2 regions of the Acidovorax sp. GW821-FHT10E04 genome follow, and region 1 is predicted to be linked to the other one. Evidence: riboswitches for the same ligand, from Rfam matches in the RefSeq annotation. Region 1 holds a riboswitch; the other holds the start of a gene.
What was found. Region 1 has a riboswitch for glycine ahead of gcvT (glycine cleavage system aminomethyltransferase GcvT). Riboswitches for the same ligand answer to the same signal wherever they lie in the genome.
Positions count from the first base shown of each region.

Region 2: linked by a shared signal. The riboswitch ahead of AC07OC_RS23425 (D-amino acid dehydrogenase) and the one ahead of gcvT (glycine cleavage system aminomethyltransferase GcvT) in region 1 are both predicted to bind glycine.

Region 1 covers NZ_JBWKMT010000001.1:1,011,113-1,015,277, forward strand. Annotated here, with positions in the region: gene AC07OC_RS04590 (TRAP transporter substrate-binding protein) at 1-135, shown strand, start outside; gene AC07OC_RS04595 (TRAP transporter small permease) at 341-853, shown strand; gene AC07OC_RS04600 (TRAP transporter large permease) at 850-2,145, shown strand; glycine riboswitch at 2,176-2,274, shown strand; glycine riboswitch at 2,288-2,409, shown strand; gene gcvT (glycine cleavage system aminomethyltransferase GcvT) at 2,420-3,589, shown strand; gene gcvH (glycine cleavage system protein GcvH) at 3,676-4,050, shown strand; gene gcvP (aminomethyl-transferring glycine dehydrogenase) at 4,121-4,165, shown strand, end outside.
Region 2 covers NZ_JBWKMT010000008.1:161,034-165,198, reverse strand. Annotated here, with positions in the region: gene AC07OC_RS23435 (thrombospondin type 3 repeat-containing protein) at 1-274, shown strand, start outside; gene AC07OC_RS23430 (2-keto-4-pentenoate hydratase) at 314-1,096, opposite strand; glycine riboswitch at 1,312-1,425, shown strand; gene AC07OC_RS23425 (D-amino acid dehydrogenase) at 1,521-2,840, shown strand; gene sorU (SorU family sulfite dehydrogenase c-type cytochrome subunit) at 2,908-3,213, opposite strand; gene sorT (SorT family sulfite dehydrogenase catalytic subunit) at 3,354-4,165, opposite strand, start outside.

The DNA of each region.
Region 1 (4,165 bases):
CTGGAGCAGCAAGGCATGAAGGTCACCAAGACGGTGGACGGCGCGGCCTTCCGCGAAGCCCTCAAGCCCGCCTATGTGGGCTACGCCAAGGAGTTCGGCGCCGACAACATCAAGAAGATCCAGGACGTTCGTTAACTCTTTTGAGCGACTCACACAGCCCTCCTGGCGTCGTTGTTGCGTCTTGCCGTACTGGTTGTACTCTCTGCGACGCAACGCCTTACCAGGACCGCTTCGCTGGGCTGTGTTGGCCGCTCTTGACCCGCGCCCCGCATCGCCCGGCCCACACAAGGCGCCGGGCGCTTTTGCTTTGACCCTGCACGCCCTTGTCCAATACCGTCCCGTGAAAACCTTCGAACGCTATTTTCTGGCCGCCAACCGCTGGGCATTGATCCTGCTGCTGGCGGCCATGTCCATCATCATCTTCACCAACGTGGTGATGCGCTACGTCACCCATAACTCGCTCGAATGGGCCGAGGAGGTGTCGCGCCACATGATGATCTGGCTGACCTTCCTGGGCGCCGGCCCCGTGCTGCGCTATGGCGGCCACATCGCGGTGGAGAACCTGCAGGATGCCCTGCCCCGCGCGGGCGCCATCGCCCTGCGTGCCGTGGTCGCGGCCTTGCTGTTCGCCTTCTTCGGCTTCATGGTCTGGTACGGCTGGCTGTACATGCAGCGCACCATGTTCCAGATGACGGCCGTGACGCAGATCCCGTTCGCCTACATCTACAGCGCCATGCTGATCGGCGGCGTGCTGCTGATCGTGCACTTTTTGTTCATCGTGCGCGGCTACGTGCTCGACCGCAACTTTGCGGCCGATGAACACTTCGATGCGAATGCGAGTGCCTCCCTATGAGCGCGTCCATCATCCTCATCGTTTCGGCCTGCCTGTTCCTGGCCATGGGCGTGCCCGTGGCGTTTGCGCTGGGCCTGGCCACCGCGGCCACGCTGATCCTGGCCGAGAGCTACCCGCTGATGGTGCTGCTCAAGGAAACCTTCACCGGCATCGACAGCTTTCCACTGATGGCCGTGCCCTTCTTCATCCTCGCGGCCGAACTCATGAGCGGCGGCTCGCTGACCGAGGTGCTGCTGAGGTTTGCCGGGCAGTTCGTGGGCCACAAGCGCGGCGGGCTGGGCTACACCAACGTGGTCTCGCTGACCTTCTTCTCGGGCATCTCGGGCTCGGCGCTGGCCGATGCGGCGGGGCCGGGGTCGATGCTGATCCGCATGATGGACAAGGCCGGCTACGACCGTTCGTACGCGGCGGCTCTCACGGCCTCGACGGCCATCGTCGGGCCCATCATCCCGCCGTCCATCATCATGATCATCTATGCGCTGCAGGATGAAACGGTGTCGGTGGGTGCGCTGTTCGTGGCCGGCCTGTTGCCGGGCCTGCTGATCGCGGTGGCCATGTGCGTCGTGAACTTCCACGTCTCCAAGAAGCGCAACTACAAGGGCGACGGCCGGATGCCGCCGCTGGCCGAGATCCTGCAGACCACCTGGAAGGCGCTGCCCGCCATTTTGCTGCCGGTGGTGATCCTGGGCGGCATGCGCGCCGGCTGGTTCACGCCCACCGAGGCCTCGGTGGTGGCGGTGTTCTATGCGCTGGTGTGCGGCAAGTTCGTCTACCGCACGCTGCAGTGGAAGGCGCTGCCCGACATCCTGGCACGCTCGGCCCTGCTGTCGGCCTCGGTGCTGATCATCATCGGGCTGTCGGCCGCGTTCGCGTGGATCCTGACCATCGAGGGCATTCCGCAGCAGATGGCCGACTGGCTGGTGGGCATGAACCTCTCGCCGTGGATGTTCCTCATCATCGTGAACATCTTCCTGCTGCTGTTCGGCATCTTCATCGAGCCGCTGCCGGGCGTGATGGTGCTGGCGCCCATCCTCGCGCCCGTGGCCGTGAAGCTGGGAATCGACCCCATCCACTTCGCGATGGTGGTGATCTACAACCTCACGCTGGGCATGATCACGCCGCCCGTGGGCGGGCTGCTGTTCGTCACCTGCAACGTCTCGCGCGTACCGATGTCGCAGCTGGTGCGCGAGCTGGTGCCCTTCCTGTGGGCGCATGGCGTGGTGCTGGTGGTGCTGACCTTCATCCCGCAGCTGTCGACCTGGCTGCCGAAGGTGCTCGGGTTCATCAAATAGCGTCTGCGCGGCTTCTTCCAGCGGATATACTGGCGGCCGTCAGGAGAGAGCCCCTTCCCATCAACGAAAGGGGCCGCCGAAGGCGCAGGCAGCAGCCGAACGCTCAGGCAAAAGGACTGGCAACCGCCCGCAGTGATGCGGGCGTTCCCTTGCTGGAGAGAGATGGACCGTGCAGCACGGCACCCATCCACCGAAGGAGCAAGCCGCGCGGCCAGCCAGGGCGCTGCGGTGAATCTCTCAGGTAAAGCGGACAGCAGGGCAAATCCCGCGACCCATGGGGCCGCGGCCACCATTTGCCCCGGAGTCCGCCTTGACCACCCCTACCGCCCCGCTGCTGACCACCCCCCTCAACGCCCTGCACACCGAGCTGGGCGCCCGCATGGTGCCGTTTGCGGGTTACTCCATGCCCGTGCAGTACCCTGCCGGCCTGATGGCCGAGCACCTGCACACGCGCAACGCGGCGGGTTTGTTCGACGTCTCGCACATGGGCCAGCTCAAGCTTGTCGGCCCCGGCGCCGCTGCCGCGTTCGAAACCCTGATGCCCGTCGACGTGATCGACCTGCCCGTGGGCAAGCAGCGCTACGGCCTGCTGCTCACCGACGAAGGCACGGTCATCGACGACCTGATGTTCTTCAATCAGGGCAATGACACCCTGTTCGTCATCGTCAACGGCGCCTGCAAGGTAGGCGACATCGCGCACATCCAGGCACGCATCGGCCAGCGCTGCGACGTCATCCCCATGCCCGACCACGCCCTGCTGGCGCTGCAAGGCCCGCAGGCAGTCACCGCCCTGGCGCGCCTGGCACCCGGCGTCGAAAAGCTGGTATTCATGACGGGTGGCGACTTTTCCATTGCGGGCTGCGACTGCTTCGTGACCCGCAGCGGCTACACCGGGGAGGACGGCTTCGAGATCTCGGTGCCCGCGTCCCAGGCCGAAACCCTGGCGCGCGCGCTGCTGGCCCAGCCCGAGGTCAAGCCCATCGGGCTGGGCGCCCGCAACTCGCTGCGCCTGGAAGCCGGCCTGTGCCTGTACGGCAACGACATCGACACCACGACCACCCCGCCCGAGGCGGCGCTGAACTGGGCCATCCAGAAGGTGCGCCGCACCGGCGGCGCGCGCGCGGGCGGCTTCCCCGGTGCCGACAAGGTGCTGTCGCAGATCGACAACCCCGCCAGCCTGCAGCGCAAGCGCGTGGGCCTGGTCGCGCTGGAACGCGTGCCCGTGCGCGAGCACACCGAACTGCAAGGCCCCGACGGTCAAAAGATCGGCGAAGTGACCAGCGGCCTGCTGGGGCCCACCGTGGACAAGCCGGTGGCCATGGGCTACGTGGCGCCAGCCTTTGCCGCCATCGGCACGCGCGTCAACGCCATCGTGCGCGGCAAGGCCGTGCCCATGGAGGTGGTGTCCATGCCGTTCACGCCCGCGCGCTACCACCGCGGCTGACCCTCTGCAACCGCCCCAGCCCGGCTAAAGTGGCGGCTGGCATCGGCACTTTTTCTGTTTACCCCCCTTTTTTTGGAGCTTCCCCCATGACCATCAAGTATTCCAAGGACCACGAGTGGATCGACATCTCCGACCACGAAGCCGCCACCGTGGGCATCACGCTGCATGCCCAGGACGCCCTGGGCGACGTGGTCTTCGTGGACCTCCCCGAGGTCGGCACGACCTTCACCCAGGGTGACGTGGCCGGCGTGGTCGAGTCCGTGAAGGCCGCGGCCGACGTGTACATGCCTGTCACCGGCGAAGTCGTCGAAGTGAACGAAGCACTGCGCGCCGACCCCTCGCTGGCCAACAGCGATCCCATGGGTGCCGGCTGGTTCTTCAAGGTCCATGTGACGGACATGCTGCAGTTCGATGCGCTCATGGACGAACCCGCCTACGCCGAGTTCGCCAAGAACGCCTGACCCTCCGATGCCCCGCGGCCCGGCGCCTCCCCGCCGGGCCAATGTGTTTCCTTGCACTGTGCCGCCGCCGATGACCTCCCAAGCCCCCCTGCCCACCCTCGCCGCACTCGAGAAC
Region 2 (4,165 bases), on a different contig from region 1:
GCCCCGCCCCCGCCGGGGCCAGGTGTGGGAAGAAGGCCACTGGGAATGGCGTGGCAACCGCTACCAATGGGTGCGCGGCCACTGGGTGCAGGCCCGCGCCGGCCACCAGTATCGCCAGCCGCACTGGGTGGAACGCGAAGGCCGCTGGGAGTTTCAGCGTGGCGGCTGGGACCGTGACGGCGATGGCGTCTCCAACCGCCATGACCGCGACCGGGACGGCGACGGCGTACCGAACCGACGCGACCAGCAGCCCGACAACCCGCGCCGCAACTGACCCCACGCCCGGCGCGCGCGCCGCGCAGGGCGCCGCCGTTCAGCCCAGGTGAAGTTCGGCGCGCCCCAGGCCGGGAAACTCAGCCACCACCACCGTGCCCGGCGCCACCATCACGGTGCCGGTGCAGGACCCGGTGGTCACCCACTGTCCCGCGCGCAGCCCACCCAGGCTGTGCGCGCCGCCATTGGCCAGCCAGGCGAGCAGGCGCAAGGGATCGCCCGCCGGGTTGCCCCAGCCAGCGTGCCGCACGGCCTGCGCGCCATTCACCGACAGCACCACGGGCTGCCGCATCGGCTGCACCGACTGCGCGCTCTCCGCTCCCGACCCCACGATGAGTGCGCCATGGCAGGCCTGGTCGGCCAGCCGGCTCCACTCGCCTTGCTGCGCCCAGGCGGCGTAACGCGTGTCGCAGACCTCGATGGCCGCCCGCACCGACGCCACGGCGGACAGCACCTCGGCCTCGCTGTAGGGCTGCGCACGGGCAGGCAGATCGGCACCCAGTTCGTACACCAGTTCCGCCTCCACACCCAGCACGGCGAAGCCCGCGCAGGACAGGCGCACCGCGCCCCCGCCGGCCATCGCAAACACCGAATCGCGCGCCAGGGCCGCCCGCGCAGGCAGCGCCTGCGGCGACGCCGCGCCCACCTTCCAGCCCGCGATCTCGCCGCGCTCGCGCACCACGGCGTCCTGCACGGCATAGGCCTGGGCAGCGTTCTGGGGACGCAATGCGGCGGGCAGGTCGAGCGGACGGGGCGTGCGCCCCAGGCGGGCCATGGTGAGCACGGCCGCGCTGGTCAGCGGATCAAAGGCGGTATCGGGCATCAAGGCGTCCTGCAGAGAAAGGCGAAGGTTCCGGCGGATTATGGCCAACCCCGTGCCCGCAGCATCAGCAACGATTGCGGTTCATTAGCGCGGACAAAGCGGTTTTTGCGCGATGCGGGCTCCTAGAATGGCCCCCGCAGGAGAGTCAGCGGCCCGCCCGCTTCACCGAAGGCGCAAACTCCCATACACGCTCAGGTCCCGTACTGCACCATTCATCAAAGCCGTCTGGAGAGCCGCTTCGCGCAACGCGAAGCGCACCGAAGGAGCAAACCGCGCGCCATGTGGGCCGCGCGGTGAATCTCTCAGGTACCAAGGACAGGGGGAGCGGCAGCTTGGGCATTCATGCGCCAGCTGCACGCTATTGAATTCATAGCTGCCAGCGCATGTTGTTCTAGCGCCAGAGCCCAGAAAGGCTTTGAAAATCATGCGCGTGATCGTTTTGGGCGCCGGCTTGCTCGGCGTGACTTCGGCTTATTTCCTGCAACAGCGCGGCCACGAGGTGACCGTCATCGACCGCCAGGGTGCGCCCGGCGCCGAGACCAGCTTCGCCAACGGCGGCCAGATCTCGGTGAGCCACGCGGAGCCCTGGGCCAACCCGAGCGCGCCGCTCAAGGTGCTGCAGTGGCTGGGCAAGGAGGATGCTCCACTGCTGTTCCGCCTGCGCGCCGACATGCGGCAGTGGCTCTGGGGCCTGGACTTCTTGCGCAACTGCACGCCGGCGCGCACGCGCCACAACATCGAGCAGATCGTGCGCCTGGGCACCTACAGCCGCGACACGCTGCAGCAGTTGCGTGCGGCCACCGGCATCCAGTACGACCAGCGCACACAAGGCATCCTGCACTTCTATACCAACCAAAAGGAATTCGACGGCGCTCTGGGCCCGGCCGAACAGATGCGCGCGCTGGGCTGCGAGCGCCAGGTGATCAGCGCCGACGAGGCCGTGCGCATCGAGCCTGCCCTGGCCCATATCCGCCAGCAGCTGGCCGGAGCCACCTACACGGCCGAAGACGAATCCGGCGACGCCAACCAGTTCACACGCGAGCTGGCCAAGCTGTGTGAAGAGGCGGGCGTGCAGTTCCGCATGGGCCACCACATCACCGCGCTGCGCGAGGCAGGTGGCCGCATCGACCACGTGGAAGTGACCAATGCCGAAGGCCGCTTCGAGCGCGTGCGCGGCGATGCGTTTGTGCTGGCCATGGGCTCGTTCAGCCCACTGCTCGCGCAGCCGCTGGGCATCCAGCTGCCTATCTACCCGGCCAAGGGCTATTCGGTGACCATGCCGGTCAAGGATGCGGGCAAGGCGCACCAGGTGAGCCTCACGGACGACGAGTTCAAGCTCGTGTTCTCGCGCTACACCAGCGAACGGGGTGGCGACCGCCTGCGCATCGCCGGCACGGCCGAATTGAACGGCTACGACCGCCACCTGAACCAGGTGCGCTGCGACGCCATCGTGCGCCGCGTGGAGCAGCTGTTCCCCGGCGCGGGCGATGCCAGCCAGGCCCAGTTCTGGACCGGCCTGCGCCCCGCCACACCCAGCAACGTGCCGCTGATCGGCGCCACCAAGGTGGCCAACCTCTTCCTCAACACGGGCCACGGCACGCTGGGCTGGACCCACGCCTGCGGCTCGGGCAAGGCCCTGGCCGACATCGTGAGCGGCCGGGTGCCCGAGGTGGACTTTGCATTCCAGGGTCTGCAGGGGTGCGCTCCCGACAAGGCGCTGGTGCCATCGCGCACCACGGCCTGAACGGGAGCACAGCGGGGTTGCAGCACCGCCGCGCAGGCGGCGCTGCCACCACGGGCCAGCGCCCGGCCTACCTGGCAGCGCCCGTGGCGTGCGCCACGAACTGCGCCACGGCCTGCATGTCCTTCTCGCTCATGCGTTCGGCATACGAAGGCATCACGCCGATGCCCGCCTTGAGCGCGCGCAGCACGCGGCCCGCATCGGGCTTGAGCTCATCCAGCACCGGGCCCACCTGCCCCTCGGCACCGGCGGCCTGCAGCGTGTGGCACACGGCGCAAGCAGGCTGGATCTTGATGAACAGCTCCTTGCCCCGCGCCAGCTCGGCGGCATCCGCCGCCCAGCCGGCACCCGTCCACAGCAGCAGCACGCTCGACATGGCCGCGAGCGCAGGCACGCGCAAATGCTGGAAACCGATGCGCCCCAGCACCAGTGCCACCGCGGATCTGGCACGGCCAGTCCGGGGGGCGCGCTCCCCTCCAGGGGGGAAGGCGCGCAGCGTCTCAGGGGGGCGCCCGGTCACGCTGCGGTCACCGTGACCGCATGGTCGCGCCAGCTCGCGTTGTTGTAGCCGCCCAGGTTTTCCTCGCGCTGCTCGGCCTGCACATTGCCTGCGGCATCGGTGGCGCGGCTGGCCAGCACGTGCGTGCCCGCCGCCAGCGTGACCGGCAGCACGAACTGGCGCCACGCGAACTTGCCCAGATCGGGGCCGATGAGCCGCGCGGCCTGCCAGGTCTTGCCGCCGTCCACCGAGACCTCCACGCCCTTGATGGCCTGCGTGCCGCCAAAGGCCACGCCATGCACCTGCACCTGGCCGGCCTTGAGGGGGCCCTTCTCGGGCAGGGGGCCATTGATCCAGGACTTGACGCCCATCTCCCACACCGACGGCTGGTCGGGGCTGGCCTTGGAGCCGGGGGGCGACATGCGGTAGCCGTGCGACATGATGCGCGCCTGCGACTGTGCGCCGGTGAAGGCCACGCGCTTGACGTACTTGATGTTGTTCACGCCCTGGTAGCCCGGCACCACCAGCCGCAGCGGGCCGCCGTGCGCCAGCGAGATGGGCTCGCCATTCATTTCCCAGGCCAGCAGCGCGTCCTCGGTGGCCTTGATGGGCACGGAGCGCTCCACCAGCACGGACAGCGGGTCCACGCCCTCGGGCAGCTTCTCACCCCCCGTGCCCGTGAGGTAGGCCGCGCCATCGGCGAGCCCGCCCAGCGCCGCCACCACATTGCGCAGCGGCACGCCGCTCCACACGACGCACCCCGCCGCGCCCACGGCCCAGGGCGTGCCGCTGGGCTTGCTGGGGAAGAAGCCACGCCCGTTGCCCGAGC